2 regions of the Lysinibacillus sp. NPDC096418 genome follow, and region 1 is predicted to be linked to the other one. Evidence: riboswitches for the same ligand, from Rfam matches in the RefSeq annotation. Region 1 holds a riboswitch; the other holds the start of a gene.
The links. A riboswitch is a leader RNA that binds a small molecule or an ion and turns the genes downstream of it on or off. The one in region 1 is predicted to bind FMN.
Positions count from the first base shown of each region.

Region 2: another riboswitch for FMN. It lies ahead of ACIQZG_RS12870 (ECF transporter S component); the one in region 1 lies ahead of ribE (riboflavin synthase).

Region 1 is NZ_JBIWEY010000016.1:58,847-69,115, forward strand. Features, by position in the region: gene ACIQZG_RS13430 (HAD-IA family hydrolase) at 39-656, opposite strand; gene ACIQZG_RS13435 (DEAD/DEAH box helicase) at 1,041-2,486, shown strand; gene ACIQZG_RS13440 (reverse transcriptase-like protein) at 2,656-3,306, shown strand; FMN riboswitch at 3,378-3,503, shown strand; FMN riboswitch at 3,624-3,749, shown strand; gene ribE (riboflavin synthase) at 3,954-4,592, shown strand; gene ribB (3,4-dihydroxy-2-butanone-4-phosphate synthase) at 4,606-5,235, shown strand; gene ribH (6,7-dimethyl-8-ribityllumazine synthase) at 5,252-5,719, shown strand; PreQ1 riboswitch class I at 5,861-5,907, shown strand; gene queF (preQ(1) synthase) at 6,031-6,531, shown strand; gene queC (7-cyano-7-deazaguanine synthase QueC) at 6,652-7,311, shown strand; gene queD (6-carboxytetrahydropterin synthase QueD) at 7,315-7,788, shown strand; gene queE (7-carboxy-7-deazaguanine synthase QueE) at 7,781-8,509, shown strand; gene ACIQZG_RS13480 (VUT family protein) at 8,556-9,095, shown strand; gene mqo (malate dehydrogenase (quinone)) at 9,437-10,269, shown strand, end outside.
Region 2 is NZ_JBIWEY010000015.1:34,206-44,474, reverse strand. Features, by position in the region: gene resB (cytochrome c biogenesis protein ResB) at 1-20, shown strand, start outside; gene ccsB (c-type cytochrome biogenesis protein CcsB) at 17-1,204, shown strand; gene ACIQZG_RS12890 (response regulator transcription factor) at 1,387-2,103, shown strand; gene ACIQZG_RS12885 (ATP-binding protein) at 2,096-3,868, shown strand; gene sigX (RNA polymerase sigma factor SigX) at 3,928-4,461, shown strand; gene ACIQZG_RS12875 (RNA polymerase subunit sigma) at 4,458-5,750, shown strand; FMN riboswitch at 5,907-6,101, shown strand; gene ACIQZG_RS12870 (ECF transporter S component) at 6,327-6,914, shown strand; gene ACIQZG_RS12865 (sodium-dependent transporter) at 7,013-8,359, shown strand; gene ACIQZG_RS12860 (STAS domain-containing protein) at 8,446-8,832, opposite strand; gene ACIQZG_RS12855 (methyl-accepting chemotaxis protein) at 8,888-10,269, opposite strand, start outside.

The DNA of each region.
Region 1 (10,269 bases):
GTAGAGGGGAAGGCTATCTGCTGCTGGAATCTTCTTATTTAAATAATCTCTAAAATTTCAGCAGGGGCGTACACTTTGAAGTCGGGTTTTTCTGATCGCACAACTTCAATAGCATCGTACCCCCAGCTAACCCAAATAATTGGGACGCCGACTTTCTTACAAGCTACAATATCACGTTGTTCGTCGCCAACGTATATCACTTCAGAAGGCTTTAATTGTTGATCTTTTAAGTATTTATGAATGATTTTATCTTTGCCAAAAATATGACTAGAGCAAATCACATTTGTAACTGTATCAATTTTGTTCAACTTTAAAAATTCTAAAATATTTTCTTGATCATTAGAAGAGATAATAGTAATGGTGTGCCCCTTCATCTTAAGTTCTTGTAACAAGTCTTTCATACCATCAATCAGGGGAATTTCCTTGATGGATTGACGGAATAACCGATAAAATTGAGGAATAATGATAGGTATTTTATACATCGGAAAGTTAAATAACTTACTACGCTCCGTGAGGGATAACTTTTTTAGCGATTCTAATTCATTAAGCTTTATCTTTTTATATTGATATTTATCCGCTAACGTATTCCACGTAGACATAAAAACTTGTGTAGAATCGGCTAGCGTGCCATCAAAATCAAAAATGATATGTTTCATGGATAATTGAACTCCTTTAAGATTTAGTTGTATCTTCGTCATATCTTAGTAGGGTACGCATGGATTGAAGAAATGGTCATGCTTTTGTCCTGTATTATTTATTATGCTTGATAATAGTTTCCACGAAAAGCCTTTACATGTATAGATAATAAATAATAATAGTAGTTACTAATATTTCCACACTGCTAGGTAGTGTTTGTAGCGGCTTACGATATGTCTACGGAAAGCTCATATACATAAATAGAATGGAAATAACTGTTTTGAAAATTACCCATTGTTAGTAATTAGAACTTCGAGAGTAGTTATTATTTGCAGTGCTATGTATAATAGGAGTCTGTGTTAGGAACAAGTTCGATACAAAATGAATATAAAAGAGGCTTCGTAATGAGTAAAAATGGATTTAAGGAATATACATTAAGTAATGACATCATAATGGCGCTGGACCGACTAGAATATACACAACCAACAGAAGTTCAAAGTAAGGTCATTCCGTTAGCATTAGAAAAAATGGACCTTGTTGTAAAATCGCAAACTGGTAGTGGGAAAACGGCATCTTATGGGATACCGATTTGTGAAGCCGTTGATTGGCTAGAAAACAAACCACAAGCGTTAGTGTTAACACCGACAAGGGAACTTGCTGTTCAAGTAAAAGAGGATTTTACGAATATCGGTAGATTCAAACGCATTAAAGCAACAGCGGTTTATGGGAAACAGCCAATTGCCATTCAAAAAACAGAACTAAAGCAAAAAACACATGTCGTTGTTGGTACGCCAGGGCGCATGCTAGATCATATTGAAAGAGGCACATTGGTCTTAGACAAAATTCGTTATCTTGTCATTGATGAGGCGGACGAAATGCTGAACATGGGCTTCATCGAGCAAGTTGAATCTATTATTAAACAAGTACCTCAAAATCGTGTGACGATGTTATTTTCAGCTACATTGCCTGAAAAAGTAAAAGATTTAGCGCTTAAGTATATGAAAACACCGACTGATGTCGAGATAAAGGCAACAGGATTGACGACTGATAAAATTGATCACTCTCTTTACGTTGTGGAAGAAGATCAAAAACTATCTGTGCTACGTAACGTCACGATTGTTGAAAATCCAGATAGCTGCATCATCTTTTGCCGCACAAAGGATAGAGTCGATACATTGTGTGAGCAATTAATCAATTTTGGCTATAGCTGCGATAAAATTCACGGTGGAATGGTACAGGATGCACGACTTGAAGTGATGAATGATTTTAAAAGAGGCGATTTCCGCTATCTGGTTGCCACAGATGTAGCTGCTCGCGGTATTGATATTGATAATATTACGCATGTCATCAACTATGATTTGCCATTAGAGAAAGAAAGTTACGTTCATCGTACGGGAAGAACGGGACGAGCAGGACTGCAAGGGAAAGCCATCACACTTGTAACACCATTTGAAGATCGTTTTTTAAGTGAAATTGAAGACTATATTGGCTTTAAAATTCCTAACAAATTAGCACCAACTGAAGAAGAGGCTTCGCAAAAGAAAGCAGCTTTTGAAGCGAAAATGGATATTGAACCGGCATTGAAAAAGGCCAAAAGTGAAAAGCTTAACGAGCAAATCATGAAGCTCTATTTTAATGGTGGTAAGAAAAAGAAGCTGAGAGCTGTAGATTTCGTTGGAACAATTGCCAAAATAAGTGGTGTAACAGCTGAGGATATCGGCATCATTACAATTACAGATACATTTACTTACGTAGAAATACTAAACAATAAAGGGCCGATAGTCTTGAAAAACATGAAGAAAACGACAATCAAAGGTAAGTTATTGAAAGTATATGAAGCAAATAAGTAAGAACAAACAGCCAGTTCACGGTATTTTACCATGGATTGGCTGTTTTTTTGCGTTTGTTCAATGTAAATACTTAACTATTTGGCTGTAACCAGGCATGATGGACATGTTTAAAGTCATATAATATAGGTAAATGGATTGTTAGTATTTTATTGAGGTTGGGGGTTTTTAATTGACAGTAGAGAAGAAGTCTATATATGCCGTCTTTGGTCCAGAGTTTTCGGGAATTGTGCTCACATTTCATGAATATCTAAATAGAGTAAAAGGCAAGAAAAAGACGATTGGAAAAAAGTTTTCATGTGAAAAAACGGCCTATCAATGGCTAGAAACCAATAAGATATCTTCTGTGAATTCATTAAAATCAACTAAACCAAAAGAAACGTTTACCAATAAAATAAAGAAAGAGTCTAAACAAAATACAGAAGTAGTCATCTATATTGATGGCAGTTACAAAAATAGTCGTGGGAAGTATGGAGTCATTGGTTTTGCACCGATGAGGACGGAGCCGTTATTTAAAACGTTTGGCTATGTTTTTGATGAGGAGTTCAATAAACTACATAATATCGGTGCTGAATTAATGGCCTGTTTACGCGCGTTAGAGTGGGCATACAGTAATGGTATGAAAACGGTTCATATTATTTACGATTGTGAGGGAATTATCATAAATCAGGAGAAGGAGCAAACTCAAGGTGCGCGTAAGACATATTATCAAACAGTTCAAGCGTTCAAAAGTAAGTTAGACATTCATTTTTTACATGTACGCCATGGAAATAACGTCTTACATCAAAAGGCGCATATACTATCTCAGATGGGTATTCATTAAATTAAGGAGTATGAAAAAGTATTAGTGGATAATATTATTAAATAATGTTATCGTTAGTGCTAGTTAAATAGAATTTCCTTCGGGGTAGGGTGAAAATCCCAATCGGCGGTGATGAAGCAATTCAAAGTCCGTGAGCGAAAGCTGATTTGGTGCGAATCCAAAACCGACAGTTATAGTCTGGATGGGAGAAGGATTAAAGTGTAATCTTTTTAAATTTGTCTGAATTTAAAAGGTCTATTTGTGTACGCTTTTTTCAAACCTACTTCCCATCGCCTACGTTGGGGAGTTTTTTATTTAGCTGAAAATGAATATTTTCGTATGTTCTTCGGGGTAGGGTGAAATTCCCAATCGGCGGTGATGAAGTAATTCAAAGTCCGTGAGCGAAAGCTGATTTGGTGCAAATCCAAAACCGACAGTTATAGTCTGGATGGGAGAAGAACAATTGAGATGGTAGCCTGTGGAAATTTTTTGTATCCATAAGGTTTATTTGTTTACGTCTCTTTTACATAACCTCCCAAGCCCCTTACATGTAAGGGGCTTTTTATGTGTTTTGAATTAGAAATGAGGTGAGACGGATAGCATCATTGAACTGACGGATAGGGCAGCTGAAGTAGTGGATAAAAGTCAAATAGAAAGCAGGTGACAGAATGTTTACGGGGATTGTAGAAGATGTTGGTGCAGTAAAAGCGTTACAAAAAAATAGGCAAAGCATGAAAATCACGGTTGCATCACCTATGATAACTGCAGATGTCAAGCTAGGTGATAGTATTGCGGTCAATGGAGTTTGTTTGACGGTGACGCATTTTAATGAGCGAGAGCTGACGATGGATGTGATGCCTGAAACGGTAAAGGCAACAAACTTACAGCAGCTTGCAGTGGGAGATGCTGTGAATTTAGAGCGTGCAATGTCTGCGAATGGACGGTTTGGTGGACATTTTGTATCTGGGCATGTAGATGGAGTAGGCAAAATTTTGCGTAAACGACCTATGGCCAATGCGGTGTACATTGATATTGAGGTAGGAGAAGAATTGACGAGCTACTGTATTCCAAAAGGCTCGATTACCATTGATGGTACTAGTCTGACGCTATTCACCGTTGAAAAAAGCAGTGTAACGGTATCGCTCATTCCGCACACGTACAAGGAAACGATATTAGGTATGAAAAATGAGGGTGCCCTTGTTAATATTGAAACGGATTTGGTCGGCAAATACATTGTTAATCAATTACAACGTGGGCAAGCAACTTCGACTATTACGAAGGATTATTTAACACAACACGGATTTTAAGGGGGCTTTAATTTTGCTAAATACAGTTGAAGAAGCATTAGAGGATTTGAAACAAGGGAAAATAATTGTCGTGGTAGATGATGAGGACCGTGAAAATGAAGGCGACCTACTCGCGTTAGCCAAGTATGTGACACCTGAAACGATTAACTTTATGGCTACATATGGTAAGGGTCTAATTTGTACACCCATTTCGCAACAGCTGGCACAAAAATTAGCACTTCATCCTATGGTCGAAAATAATACTGACAATCACCAAACGGCATTCACCGTTAGTATAGATCATGAGGATACAACTACAGGAATTAGTGCCTACGAGAGGGCATTAACGATTCGTAAAATGCTAGATCCACAAGTGGAAGCGGCTAATTTCCGTAGACCAGGGCATGTGTTTCCACTCATTGCAAAAGATAATGGTGTCTTGGAACGAAGAGGGCACACGGAGGCGACGGTCGATTTAGCTAAGCTTTGCGATAGCGATCCAGCAGGCATTATCTGTGAGATTATGGGCGACAATGGTGAGATGTTGCGATTTGATGAGCTAGTAACGTACGCTGCAAAGCACAACTTAAAAATGATCTCTATTGAGGCATTAGCCACATATCGACGTAAACAAATTGAAGTAGTAAAAAAATTAACAGTGTAAAAGGGGAGAATTCATTATGGGAAAAACATTTGAAGCACAATTAATCGGAACAGACTTGAAAATTGCGGTGGTAGTAGGGCGTTTTAATGAATTTATAACAAGTAAGCTATTAAATGGAGCACTAGATGGGCTAAAACGTCACGACGTGGATGAAGATAATATTGATGTTGCATGGGTGCCAGGTGCTTTTGAAGTACCGTTCATAGCCAAACAACTTGCTGAAACAAAGAAATATGACGCAATTATTGGACTTGGTACAGTCATTCGCGGCTCTACAACACACTATGATTACGTGTGCAATGAAACAGCAAAGGGCATCGCCAGCGTTTCACTTACTACAAATGTTCCTGTGACATTTGGCATCGTAACAACTGAAAACATCGAGCAAGCTATTGAACGTGCCGGTACAAAATCAGGCAACAAAGGCTACGATGCAGCGATGTCTGCAATTGAAATGGCGAACCTAAAGAAGATGATTGGATAAGACGAAAAGGTAAAAAAGAATCCGATAGCGAGAGAAGTAATAATGTCAATTACAGTATAAGCAGCGGATAAATTTAAAAAATACATTTGACGTTTCCGACCATTTTTTGTATTATGTTGAAGAAAGAGTGCCCGGACTAGAACGGGAGAGGTTCATAGCTGATACCCTCTATAAAAAACTATGGAAACATGACTTTATGCCATGTCCATAACGGACGTGGCTTTTTATGTTTTTTACATATGTTTTAATAGAACGATTGGTGATACCTCTCTTGAAAAGTGTTGGGAAACATTTTACAAGGAGGTTTTTTTATGTCTGGCCGAAGCCATGAAGAAGGTTTGAAAGATTTAACACTATTAGGAAATCAGGGTACTAAATATTCATATGATTATGCACCAGAGGTACTGGAGGCAGTAGATAATCTACATTCCGATCGAGATTATTTTGTAAAGTTTAATTGTCCAGAATTCACGAGTTTATGCCCACTTACGAATCAACCTGATTTTGCAACGATGTACATCTCGTATATCCCGGATAAAAAAATTGTAGAAAGTAAATCACTGAAATTGTATTTATTCAGTTTTAGAAACCATGGTGATTTCCATGAAGATTGCGTCAATATCATTATGAACGATTTAATAAAATTACTTGATCCAAGATATATCGAGGTTTGGGGTAAATTTACGCCACGCGGAGGCATTTCGATTGATCCGTGGTGTAACTATGGGAAAGCGGGGACTAAATACGAAGAAATAGCAAATTATCGTTTAATGAACCACGATCTTAACCCAGAAAAAATAGATAATCGATAAAAGATGAATTGAATCGTTCAATTTAGAAAGAGGTTTTTAGCTACCCTCTTAAAAAAACTAAGAAGAAAGCAGCACTTTTTCTTAGAGTGCTGTTTTTTTGATATAAGGGAGTTTTTATAGATGAAGCAGGAAAAAGCAATCGTTGTGTTTAGTGGAGGTCAGGATAGTACCACTTGTCTGTTCTGGGCAAAAGAACGTTTTGAAGAGGTTGAGGCAGTGACGTTTGATTATGGTCAAAGGCATCGCCTTGAAATTGAGTGTGCGAAGGGGATAGCAAAGGAGCTCGGTGTTAAGCATCACATTCTTGATATGTCACTCCTGAATCAGCTTGCTCCAAGTGCATTGACACGACAAGACATAAAGGTTGAAAACGGAGAAAATGGTGAGCTTCCATCGACTTTTGTACCTGGTCGGAATCTGCTCTTTCTTTCATTTGCTGGAGTTATTGCGAGCCAAGTAGGTGCCAAACATATCGTGACGGGCGTTTGTGAAACGGATTTTAGTGGATATCCGGATTGTCGAGATGTTTTTATTAAATCCATGAATGTAACGTTAAATTTATCGATGGACGATTCTTTCGTGGTAGATACACCGCTAATGTGGCTGAACAAGGCACAGACTTGGGAGCTTGCTGATCAGTTCGGGGCACTTGAATATGTTCGGGAAAGAACGTTGACTTGCTATAACGGTGTAATAGCAGATGGCTGTGGTGAATGCCCAGCATGTGAACTGCGAAAAAAAGGACTTGATGAGTACTTGAGCTGTAGGAAGGAGTCTTAAAGCATGTATGATTTTAGAATTGTCGATAAGCTCCAAAAAATAGATGAAGATATTCATAGGAGTCAATTGAATTATCATTCAAAGCGTGTTCTCGTGAGCAAGGAATTTACATTCGATGCTGCTCATCATTTGCATGACTATGAGGGGAAATGTAAAAATCTCCACGGCCATACGTATCGCGTTGTATTAGGACTAAGCGGATACACGGATGAACGCGGTTTAATGATTGATTTTGGCGATATAAAAGAAATATGGAAACAAAAAATAGAGATATATTTGGATCATCGTTATTTAAATGAAACACTACCGCCAATGAATACGACGGCAGAGAATATTGTAGTCTGGATTTACGAGAAGTTGGTGGAAGCTTTGCTTGAAGAACAGCGATTTAACGGGGCGCGTGTAGAATTTATCAGGCTGTATGAAACGCCAACAAGCTATGCTGAAGCGAGGCGGGAGTGGATGGACGTTGAGTAAAGTACCAATTATGGAGATTTTTGGACCGACGATTCAAGGCGAGGGAATGGTAGTGGGCCAGAAGACGATGTTTGTGAGAACTGCTGGCTGTGATTATTCCTGTTCGTGGTGTGATTCATCGTTTACGTGGGATGGTAGTGGGAAGCATCTTATTGTCCAAATGACGGCGGAAGAGATTTGGTCTGAACTGAAACGTCTTGGAGGCAGTGGTTTTTCATTTGTCACGATTTCGGGCGGCAATCCTGCACTCCTTCGAAATTTGGAAGAGCTCATTGCGATTTTAAAAGAAAACGACATAAAGGTCGGGGTGGAGACACAAGGAAGCAGGTGGCAAGAGTGGCTGTATGAGATTGATGAACTGACCATTTCACCAAAGCCCCCTAGTTCTGGAATGACCACTGACTATCTTGTACTCTCTGATATTTTCAAAAAACTTAAAAGTCGGAACAGCGATCAGCGTATCTCCCTCAAAATAGTTGTTTTTAATCAAGAGGATTATGAGTATGCAAAACAAATTCACTTTCGATATCCAATGATCCCCTTCTATCTCCAAGTCGGTAATGATGATATAACGACGACTGACAATCCGCGATTGATTAGCCAGTTATTAGAGAAATATCAAAAGTTAATTGACAAAGTGATTGAGGATGAGGAATTAAGAGATGTCAAAGTATTGCCACAGCTGCATACCCTTGTTTGGGGAAATAAGAGAGGTGTCTAGTTAGCAGTTATAAAACTGTCATTAACTTTAATTGAGGAGAAACATCATGAGAATATTATTCTATTTATTATCTATTGTCATCGCTAATGTGGTAACGGCAGCATTTGCGCCATTACAGTTTGGCATGTTTATCGTTCCGATGGGGACTCTATTGATTGGGGCGACTTTCATTTTCCGAGATCTTGTGCAAAACAAGTATGGAAGAGCAAAGACGTATTTGTTTATTATTATAGCTTTAATCTTATCGGCAGTTGTCTCATTTATACTTGGGGATACGCTATTGATTGTGGTAGCATCGGCACTTTCATTTGTCGTTGCTGAAACAGCTGATACGGAAATCTATACAAGGTTGAAACTACCAATGGCTTGGCGTGTGTTTTATAGTGGAATTGTTGGAGGATTTCTAGATTCCGCGATTTTCGTAGTAATTGGTCTGAGTCCGCTTGGTGCCAATATATTGCCTTGGGAAGCGGTACCAGCAGCTATTTTAGGTCAAATTATTGTGAAGACGATTATTCAAATGCTCGGTGCACTGATTTTAGGTCAAGTCGGTGTAATTAAGGAAAAACATCTTATTTCAGATTAAGTTGGAAGAGAGTCCGGCACGTGCGTAATGTATGTCCCAAATCAAGGAGTCAAACATTTTATTGATTATCAATCTTCAAGTTAGATGTGTGACAGTGAAAGGTATCATAAGTAATAGTAAACCATAGATTTAACTCTAGAAAAAATCAAGAGGGGAGCTTTGTTTTTTTGTGTGTTTTTAGTGTCTTCTGGACGGACTATTCACTTTTTACTAGTTTTATCGAGCTTTTATCTATCATGTAACAGTTGATATTTTAATCTTTTAACAATTGTGATAGACTAGTATAAGTTTATAATTGATACAAAAAAGTTGTGTGACTGGGTGCATTTTGGCTTGCTGTGATGACTAAGTGGAAGCGCCTACATCTTTTTTGCAAATATAAGGGGATAAGGAAGGTTAAAATGAGCAACAAACATAAAAAAACAGAAGTTATTTTAATTGGTGCGGGAATTATGAGCGCTACTTTGGGAGCAATGCTAAAAGAATTAGCACCAGAATGGAATATCAAAGTGTTTGAGTCGCTTGAAAAAGCTGGGGAAGAAAGCTCTAATGAATGGAATAATGCAGGAACGGGGCATGCTGCACTGTGCGAGTTGAACTACACATCTGAAAAAGCGGATGGCACTGTCGATATTAAAAAAGCGATTAATGTTAATGAACAGTTCCAACTTTCAAAGCAGTTTTGGTCTTACCTTGTAAATAGTAACCTAATCAGTAATCCGCAAGACTTTATCATGCCAATACCACATATTAGTATGGTACAAGGCGAAAGCAATGTAGCCTTTTTAAAGAAACGTTTTGAAGCAATGTCAAAAAATCCGTTGTTCCAAGGCATGGAATTTTCTAATGATCCGGAAACATTGAAACAATGGATTCCGCTTATAATGGAAAACCGTCCAGCTAGTGAAGCAATTGCAGCAACAAAAGTAGACGAAGGTACGGATGTTAACTTCGGTGCTTTAACGCGTATGTTATTTGACCACTTGGCAACTCAAAATGTTGATATTAACTATAAACATACTGTCCAAGCTATTAATCGTACTAAAGAAGACAAGTGGGAACTTAAAGTACACGATATCGATGGCTGTAAAATGGAATATCATACAGCAGATTTCGTATTCCTTGGAGCTGGTGGAGGAAGCCTAGAGTTACTTCAAAAAACAGGTATTCCTGA
Region 2 (10,269 bases), on a different contig from region 1:
AAGGTGACAACACCTTATGAGTTTAATTGATTTAAGTGGAAATTTGCTATATGTTGCATTTATCGCTTATTTAGTGGCAACACTATTTTTTGGTGGTGCCATTAAACAATCAAATGCAACTGGCAAAAACACAGATAAATGGGGCAAGGTTGCTATCGTTGTAACGATTATCGGTTTCCTTGCTCAATTAGGTTATTTCATTACACGTTGGATTCATACAGGACATGCGCCTGTTAGTAATATGTTCGAATTTACGACCGCTTTTGGGATGTTCATTGTGGCATCATTTATATTAATATTCTTTATTTATCGTATGACGGCTCTTGGTTTAGTCGCATTGCCTGTTGCACTACTAATTATTGCATATGCAGCAATGTTCCCGACTGAAGTAAGTCCGTTAGTGCCATCACTACAAAGTCACTGGTTAACAATTCACGTTATTACTGCAGCGCTTGGTCAATCGATTTTGGCGATTAGTGCTGTAGCGGGGTTAATTTATTTATTAAAAGTTGTGGATCTATCAAAAAAATCGAAGCAACGTTTTTGGTTAGAAGCAGTTATGTACTGCTTAGTAGTTGTAATAGGTTTCGTAGTCGGTTCATCTGCATTCAGTGCGATGGATTACGAATCGAAATACACGTATGTTGATAAAGAAGAAAATGTGCGTCAAATCATTTACAATATGCCACCAATATTCGGTATGCATCAATATGAAGCAGTAGAAGAACATGGCATGTCACCATTAGTAGAAATGCCTGCATTAATCAATGCAAAAAAATTAACTACAGTAGTATGGTCATTATTAATGGGTACAATTTTATATTGGGTAATTCGTTTACTTGCAAGACGTCGCATTAGTGCGATTTTCCAGCCGCTTGTAAAACGTGTAAACTTACAATTACTTGATGAAATCGGGTATCGTTCAGTACTTATTGGATTCCCAGTATTTACATTAGGAGCATTAATCTTTGCGATGATTTGGGCACAAATCGCATGGAGTCGCTTCTGGGGATGGGATCCAAAAGAAGTGTGGGCACTTATTACGTGGTTATTCTATGCTGCATTCCTTCACCTTCGACTATCGAAAGGGTGGGAAGGTGAACGCTCAGCTTGGTTAGCATTAATTGGTTTTGGTATTATCTTATTTAACCTTATTGCTGTTAATTTAATCCTTGCTGGTTTACACTCGTACGCATCATCGTAAGTAGTTTGGTGTAGTAATTTTACCCAATTTTAACAATGAGTACCTTCGTTGGTTTTTGATGGTAAAAATAGAGGAAGAAAAGCCTTCTTGCTGTAGCCAGAAGGCTTTTCTTTACTTTTCATTATGACTTGTACAATGTACAATAGAAGCTAGAGAAAGATTGGAAAAGAGGGATCGTATAAGTGTCAGAAAATATTTCAGTATTAGTTGTAGATGATGAGGATCGTATTCGCCGCCTTTTAAAAATGTATCTTGAACGTGAAGGGTACCAAGTTGATGAAGCTGAGAACGGTAACGAAGCGATTGAGAAATCTTTGGAAAAAGATTATCACTGTATTTTACTCGATATTATGATGCCTGAAAAAGATGGGCTTGAAGTGTGCGGAGAAATTCGTGAACGAACAGCAACGCCAATTATTTTATTAACTGCTAAAGGCGAGGAAGCAAACCGTGTACAAGGTTTCGAGCTAGGTGCAGATGATTATATTGTTAAACCATTTAGTCCACGTGAAGTAGTGCTACGAGTTAAGGCGATCTTACGTCGTTCACAAGCATTTTCACCAACAACTAATGCATCTACTTCAAAAGATTTAGTTGTGTTCCAACATCTAATGATCGACCATGATGCACACCGTGTAACAGCAGAAGGTATCGAAGTGAACCTAACGCCAAAAGAGTATGAGTTACTCTACTTCCTAGCGAAATCACCAGACAAAGTATTTGACCGTGAACAACTACTAAAAGAAGTTTGGCACTATGATTTCTTTGGAGATTTACGTACAGTGGATACACATGTAAAACGTTTACGTGAAAAGCTAAATCGTGTATCTGAAAATGCTGCCAAAATGATTGTCACTGTTTGGGGCGTCGGATACAAATTTGAGGTTGTCAATGAATAGAATATGGAACAGTGTTGTCGGGAAGCTATGGGTAACCATATTGCTTCTCGTTTCATTTGTATTGTTTGTTTTCACGGTTTTAATGCTTGAGTTTCTCCAAAACTATCACATGCAACAGGCAGAAAGCTCCCTACGTCAAACAGCTGCAACGGTCGCAAGTATACTTGATGATAATGAAACAGCCGAAACAACTTCGGAATTATTATCAGATATTTTACCTGAAAGCACGAATGCATTAATTGCTTTAAGTAATCAAGAAGTGTCGTTTGGTATGCAAGAGGGCGTCAATAAACGAGAAATACAAGACATGATACTAGCAAACAAAGCATTTCATGAGATTTTTAAATCTGCCGAGCCGGTCATTAAAGAAATGATGATGCCGTCTTCAACAGATGAGGGGAAAATGGAATCATATGTAGTACTAGGGTTCCCATTGAATGTGGAAAATGAAGTACATGGTGCGGTGTTTATTTATCAAAGTCCAGATGCACTACATAAAACATCTAAGGAAACGACGAAAATTGTCTTTCTATCTGCGTTCATTGCTTTTGTGTTAACGACGTTCTTTGCATTTTTCCTATCTTCGCGAATTACATCGCCATTACGTAAAATGCGAGAACTGGCTTTTGAAATTGCTAAAGGGAACTTTGAGGCGAAAATGCCAACGACACAAAGTGATGAAATCGGTCAACTGGCCGTCGCGTTTAACCAAATGGGGCGTCAATTGAAGCATAATTTAGAAGTCATCAATCAGGAAAATGAACAACTATCGAATATATTAACGTCCATGACGGATGCGGTTATTACATTTAATCGTGATCGCACAATTTTACTGAGCAATCCACCAGCAGAGCGTTTAATGCAAAAGTGGTTTGTCAATAAGGGCTCACAAAGTAAACAGCCAATTCCACCAGAGTTGTACCATATGCTCGACCACGTCTTAATGTTTGAAGATAAGCTAGAAGAGGAAATTGAAATGGACGGCAATTATTATACATTTACGATTAGTCCTCTATATAGCGGAGAATTGATTCGTGGGGCGGTTGCGGTTATCCGTGATATGACGGAGCAACATCGCTTAGAGAAGCTTCGTTCAGACTTTATTGCTAATGTATCTCATGAGCTACGTACGCCTATCTCGATGCTACAGGGCTACTCTGAGGCACTTATGGATGATTTTATTCAAGATCAAGAGGAACGGAACGAAATTACGAAAATTATTTATGATGAGTCCAAGCGAATGGGCCGTCTAGTGACAGACTTGCTCGATCTAGCGCGTATGGAATCGGGGCATATGACGCTTTATAAAGACGAATTACCGATTAACTCAACATTCGAACGTATTACACAAAAATTCGCGCAAGTAGCGAAGGAAAAGCATGTACAGCTAGTGTTTGACAGTGAGTTTGATGCAGATGCCGTTATTAGTATTGATGAGGATCGCATTGAGCAAGTATTAACGAATTTAGTAGATAATGCACTTCGTCATACCGATACGGGTTCTGTAACGGTAAAAGTTGAGCAAGAGCCTACATTTGCAAAAATTTCGGTGCAAGATACTGGACATGGTATTCCTCAAGAAGATTTACCGTATGTCTTTGAACGTTTCTATAAGGCAGATAAGGCACGTACTCGCTCAAAAGGTGGTACAGGTCTTGGGCTTGCTATTGCTCGAAATATCGTCAAGGCACACTCGGGTAATATTATGGTCGATAGTGTGGTGGGAGAAGGCACGACATTTACGTTTTATTTACCTTTTGAATAAGGTATGTAACTTATATGGATGTTAGACGACAAATACTATGAGAACGGAGGTGGAGTGCTGTGAATGACTCCGTGTTCCATCGATTATACGATGCTTACCACCAAGATGTATTCCAGTTCCTTATTTATCTAGTGAAAAATCGCTTGCTTGCAGAGGATTTATCGCATGAAGTATATGTTCGTGTACTTCGATCATACGATCAATTTACGGGGAAAAGTAGTGAAAAAACATGGCTTTTTGCAATAGCAAAAAACGTAGCAATTGACCATTTCAGAAAGCAAGCGGTACGCCAAAAACATTCATTAGATTATTTTGACTGGGAAACAGAACAGTTACGTTCATCCACTCCATCACCAGAAGATACTCTATTACTAAGTGATGAATTCCAACAATTAGAGGCGGCACTTGAAAATTGTACTGGGGATCAAAAAATGGTCATTGTAATGCGCTTTTTCCAAGAGTTATCGATATCAGAAACTGCGCAAATACTTGATTGGACTGAGGCGAAAGTGAAAACGACTCAATTTCGTGCAATTAAAGTTTTACGAGAACAGTTACAACATGAGAGAGAGAAGGAGGCGAAGTGGCAATGACTCATAAAGATTTCGATGGTGACCAACTAGAAAATTTAATGAAAAACGCCCCGAAGCTTCCTGATTCCAGATCAAAAGAAGATGTATTAAACCGCCTGCTGGCAGATGCTCGTCTACAAGATAATACGCATTTGCAGGCAGCGATAGACGAACCGATAGAACCAATAGAAATACCACAAGAGCAACGTCAACAGACCGCTTCCATCCAAGAGGAAAGGGCTGTCGTGGCGAAAAGAAGCCGTAAGAATAGTAAAATACCTGTTTTTATAAGTATCGCTTCAGTTTTTGTACTCACATTACTTGTCGGTATGATAATGAATAATAATTCAACAGGAGATAAGGAAAGTATAAAAGCCGAAAGCTATTCAACTGTGCAAACTGACGAAGCAGAGAGTGTTGAAAAAGCAAATGCTTTGATGGACAAGGATGCTTTTGTTAATGATACACGCATGATGTCACTACGTACATCTGTTTATGAAGAGGATTTAACGGAAGCTACAGCATTGCGCATTGGTTTAGCCAGTAGCGCTGCAGAAAGTGTACCGGTTACTTTTGTTATACCTAATGAGCGTGTCGTAGCTGATTTTGGTGATGTAAAGCCAACTACCCTCCAATTATATGAAAAGTATGCACCGCAAATTGATGAAGAGGCAATGGGATTTGCAGAGTATCATCCGTATAAGGGAGAGCTAAAAGAGCAGGGAGAGACGCTTGTACACGTATTACCAGAGGAAAATGAGTATGATGGAGCCTCGGCAACAGTGAACATGTACACAGGTTCATTAAAAGATACATTCTCAGATTATAAAGAGGTCGCGGTGAAAACAGCTGAGGGGAAAGCATACGAGTTTTCACAGGTTGGTGAACCGAGTGAACCGATACAAATGACAGGGATAGTTAATCACTACAATTATTACTTGCTCAAAGAAAAGAACGGTGTAGAATATTTATCACCGAATTTCAGGGAAACATTTGAAACAGTGACAGAAGCACTTCAGGGAATGCATCTAAAAAAGGATGATATTTATGTGCCAGTTGTACCAGAAAAGGTGACTTTTGCTGTGACAGAGGCAAAAGATGGTGTTATTGTGACGTTTGATACTCCGTTAGATTTAACCGTACTAGGTGCGGTCCAGGCAACACAGTTAGTGGAAGCAATGATGTTGACAGCAGCAAGCTTTGATCAACAATTACGTCTTGAAAATCTAGTACAAGACAGCTGGGAAGGATTTAATTTTAACGAGTATTTGCCGATGCCAATGGGAGCTAATAAACAATATATGCAGTAGTATAGGAGCAGCTATCCATTTAGGGTAGCTGTTTTTTTGTAAGTATAGAATGGTATTTAATGCATAGTAAATAAATTGGAATAATTTTAGAGCGGAAGTATTTACTTTTTACTCATAATTCATTATAGTAAAGTTGTAAGATAAAAAATAATATTGATTCATCTTCGGGGCAGGGTGAAAATCCCGACCGGCGGTAATAGAGTCGTAAATTGCTTGTATAGTCTAAAACTACACAAACTCGAAAATTTACAATACTACTCTTTAGCCCGCGACCTGTGCAAATTTTTTTGCATGGCTGACTTGGTGTAATTCCAAGGCCGACAGTTACAGTCTGGATGGGAGAAGATGGAGGTACGATCGTCATTCGTTGTTACGAATTATAGCTGTGTGTGGACGTTTTTTTAAGTGTATATTTTTACACAGTTTGCGCAAAAAAATGGCTATAAATGGCGTTTTTTAATCATGCCTATTCTCCCTTATGCTTTTTGCATAGGGTTTTTTTCGTTAACAGGAATCGATAGTGTCGTTGCCTTTCTTCTTGCAAGATTGAATCAGCAAAGAGGAGAGAGCTTTTCAATGAAGAAAAATGTCAAACTACAATCGTTTATTACGATTGGCATGCTCAGTAGTATTTCGTTTTTACTAATGCTTTTTAATTTCCCAATTCCACCATTTCCAGCTTTTTTAGAAGTGGATTTCAGTGATATGCCTGCACTTATGGCGGCAATCACAATGGGACCTATGGCAGGTATTTTAGTAGAATTATTTAAAAATGTCCTAGACTGGGTTTTCTCAGGCACACCAACAGGAGTACCAGTTGGTCATATCGCAAACTTTGCGACAGGGATTTTATTTATTTTACCAGTAACATTTATTTTTAATCGATTTAAATCAATGATTGGTCTTGTAAGTGGTTTAATCTTAGGAACTATTACGATGGCTATTGGGATGAGTATATTAAACTATGTTTTAATCTTACCAATGTATACGTACTTCTTAGGGATGGAACCGGTTGTTGGAGATTCGTTATATACTATGATCGTCGCGGGTATTCTACCATTCAACCTTGTAAAAGGTGTATTGATTACGTTCATTATGGCGTTTTTATATACAACAATGCGTAAGTGGGTAGAGCAACAACGTAAGATGTATTTATCAAAATAATATGTTAATCCCTGGGAGCATTCGCACTCAGGGGTTTTTTAGTTGTGTTTTTTCATGTAGAATGAGAGTGAGTATAGAGAGTTGAGGAGTTTGATTAGATGAGTGAGAAAAATGGGCAATGGTCTAGTAAGTTAGGATTTATTTTAGCCTCGGCGGGGGCAGCAATCGGACTTGGTGCGATTTGGAAGCTACCTTACGTCACGGGGCAAAGTGGGGGCGGAGCATTTTTTCTGATCTTCGTCTTGTTTACACTATTAATTGGTTTACCGATGTTGTTATCTGAATATATTTTAGGACGTGGCACACAATCAGAAGCAGTGACAGCATATAAAAAAGTTGCTCCTGATAAACCGGCTTGGGCTTGGGTTGGTCGTATGGGTGTCCTTGGTTGTTTCCTACTACTAACTTTTTATAGTGTGGTAGGCGGTTGGATTTTTATATACAGTGGTCTTGGTGTGGCAGGAAGTATTATCGATCCTGCTGTTGACCCGAATGCATTGTTCGCTAAAATAATTGGCACGCCGTTGATTACATTAGCCGGCCTTGCTATATTCACGCTTGCGAATGTCATAGTAATTTCGTTAGGTGTGCAGAATGGCATTGAAAAGATGAGTAAATGGATGATGCCATTATTATTTATTATTTTTATCGTACTAGTAGTACGTGCGCTTACGTTAGATGGAGCGATGGAGGGTGTTAAATTCTTTTTATGGCCTGATTTTACGCATATTACAGGTCGAGCAATACTAGAAGCGTTAGGGCAATCTTTCTTCGGTTTAGCAGTGGGATTCTCATGTTTAGTAACCTATAGCTCATACTTGAAAAAGGATGTGAGTTTGGTGAATTCGGCGGTTTCAGTAGTTTCGCTAACGGTACTGGTGTCGTTTTTAGCAGGCCTAGCAATCTTCCCGGTTGTGTTTGCTTTTGATTTAGAACCAGCTGCTGGACCAGGGCTACTATTTATGGTGTTACCAGCTGCATTTAGTCAAATGCCTTTTGGAGAATTGTTCTTGGCGTTATTTTTATTACTTTTCTTATTTGCGACACTAACATCATCGTTTAGTTTGTATGAAATTATTGTAGCTGCGTTTATTAAAAAGTGGAACATGTCACGAGCGAAGTTAACGATGCTACTTGGCGTTGTGGTATTCATCGCTGCAATTCCGGCAGCGTTATCATCGAGTGTATTAGCAAATGTATTGATTTTCGGAAGAAGCATATTTGATGCGACAGACTTTTTAGTGTCGAATTTAATGCTGCCGCTTGGTAACCTATTTATTTCGATTTTTATTACATACGTGGTGAATAAAGAGTTTGTAAAAACAGAATTATTGGTAGGTAGTAATATGGGACAAGGCTTTTATTCTACTTACCGTGTACTCATGGCGTCTTTCGTGCCGCTAGTTATTATTGTCGTGTTGTTCAATATGCTATTACAATATTAAAAAGAAGCAGTGCATATTAGAATTCTAATATGCACTGCTTTTTTTAAATGATTAATAGTATATTCCTAAAGCTAAAGTCAGTAGTATTAATACTCACTTAATGATAATTCTCCAGACCAATCGCCTTTTATGACTTGTTTTGCATCTTCCTCATTTGTCATAATCGGGAATACTTTATCGCATTGCGAAATGGCAAATAAATTTCGAATGAAATCATCAACAACAATAATGACAATCTTTTTCTTGTTAACCGATACCTTTTTTGCGAAATTGACAATCATACCGAAACCAGTACTATCGATATTTGTTACTTTTTGCATGTCGATAATAAATCCATGCTCTGTTTCGAAACTTTGAGCTTGTAGTTCTTTTTTTACATCTTCAATAATTCCGTACTCTAATTCACCGGTAAACGCTATTGAAATATAGTCTGCTCTTGTATCGATTTTTACCGCAATCTTTTTTTGATCCATCTTATATTGTCCCTCACTTTTCATTCGTCATATAATAGAACCTTTCGCTAACTGCTTAGAATTGGAATTTGTTCACTTCGGTGCGTAAGTTATCGGCTATTGTCGCTAATTCATCAGAGCTCTGTGTAATTTCTGCAACTGTAGCATATTGTTCTTCAGAGGTTGCGGCTATTTCTTCTGTAGCAGCTGCTGAGTCTTCAATAATGCGTGAAATGTCTTGAATCGCCTGCTGAACATTCAATGAATTTGTATTTACATTACTGAATGCGGATTTCATTTGCTCAACACCTTCTTCTGTTGCTACTACTTTTTCCACGATTTCTTTTAAAGCAGAGCCACCTTTATTAATAATCGTAACCTGTTCTTCTACAGCGAGTAGGTTGCTTTCCATTGTTCGAACCGTTACAGATGTTTCTGCCTGGATGTCGTTGATTAGATTTGTAATTTGTCCAGAAGCTAGGCTAGATTGTTCCGCAAGTTGGCGAACCTCTGATGCTACAACTGCAAATCCTTTCCCTTGATCACCAGCTCGGGCTGCTTCAATTGCGGCATTTAAGGCAAGTAAATTAGTTTGGTCGGCAATTCCAGTAATGACTGTAATGATACCACCGATTTCCTCAGAACGTTTTCCTAACTTTTGAATGGAGTCTGTAGCATAAGAAACCGTATGTGTGACAGTACTTAAATGTTTAATGGCTTCGGTAATGGCTTCTTCCCCTTTACGTGCGATATGAGTGGAGTCTACAGCGCTTTTTAAGGTTTCTTCTGCTTTTTTTAAGCTAAGAGTTACTTCTTTAATCGTATGCTGCATCATCGTTACAATTCGCTCGGACTGATCGGATTGAGTCGTAGTACCAACTGCCACATCATTCATTGTCAGGGCAATTTGGTTTGCTGCTTCACTTGTTTGGTGAGAGGACTCAGCTAACAATTTAGAAGAATTTGCGATTTGATTGGAGCTACCAGCTACCATTGTCATCGTCTCCGTCAAGCGGTCTTTCATATTTCTAAATGCATGGGCTAAATCAGCAATTTCGTCGTGGCCTTTTGCGTTTAAAATCTTTGTATTTAGATTTAAATTGGCTAATTCTGCTGCATTTGTTTTGAGTATATTGATAGGTGTAATAATTTGTCGTTGCAAGAAAATGCTTATGCAAACGATGATTAGAATGGCAATACCTAATGAAATTGCAATATTCTCAATTGCTGATTTTGTTGCAATATTGATATAAGGCGCTGTTGGGACAGCTGTAGCCCATACCCCAATTACTTCGCCTTGGCTATTGATAATAGGATCATATGCTCCTTGATGTTGTTTTCCTAAAACGTTTGCAGAACCAATAAATCTCTTTTTTTGCTCCAAGACAACAGTGGCTACTTCGTCTGACACTTTTGTATTCATTGCACGTTCGCCGTTGTCTATAATATTCGTACTAA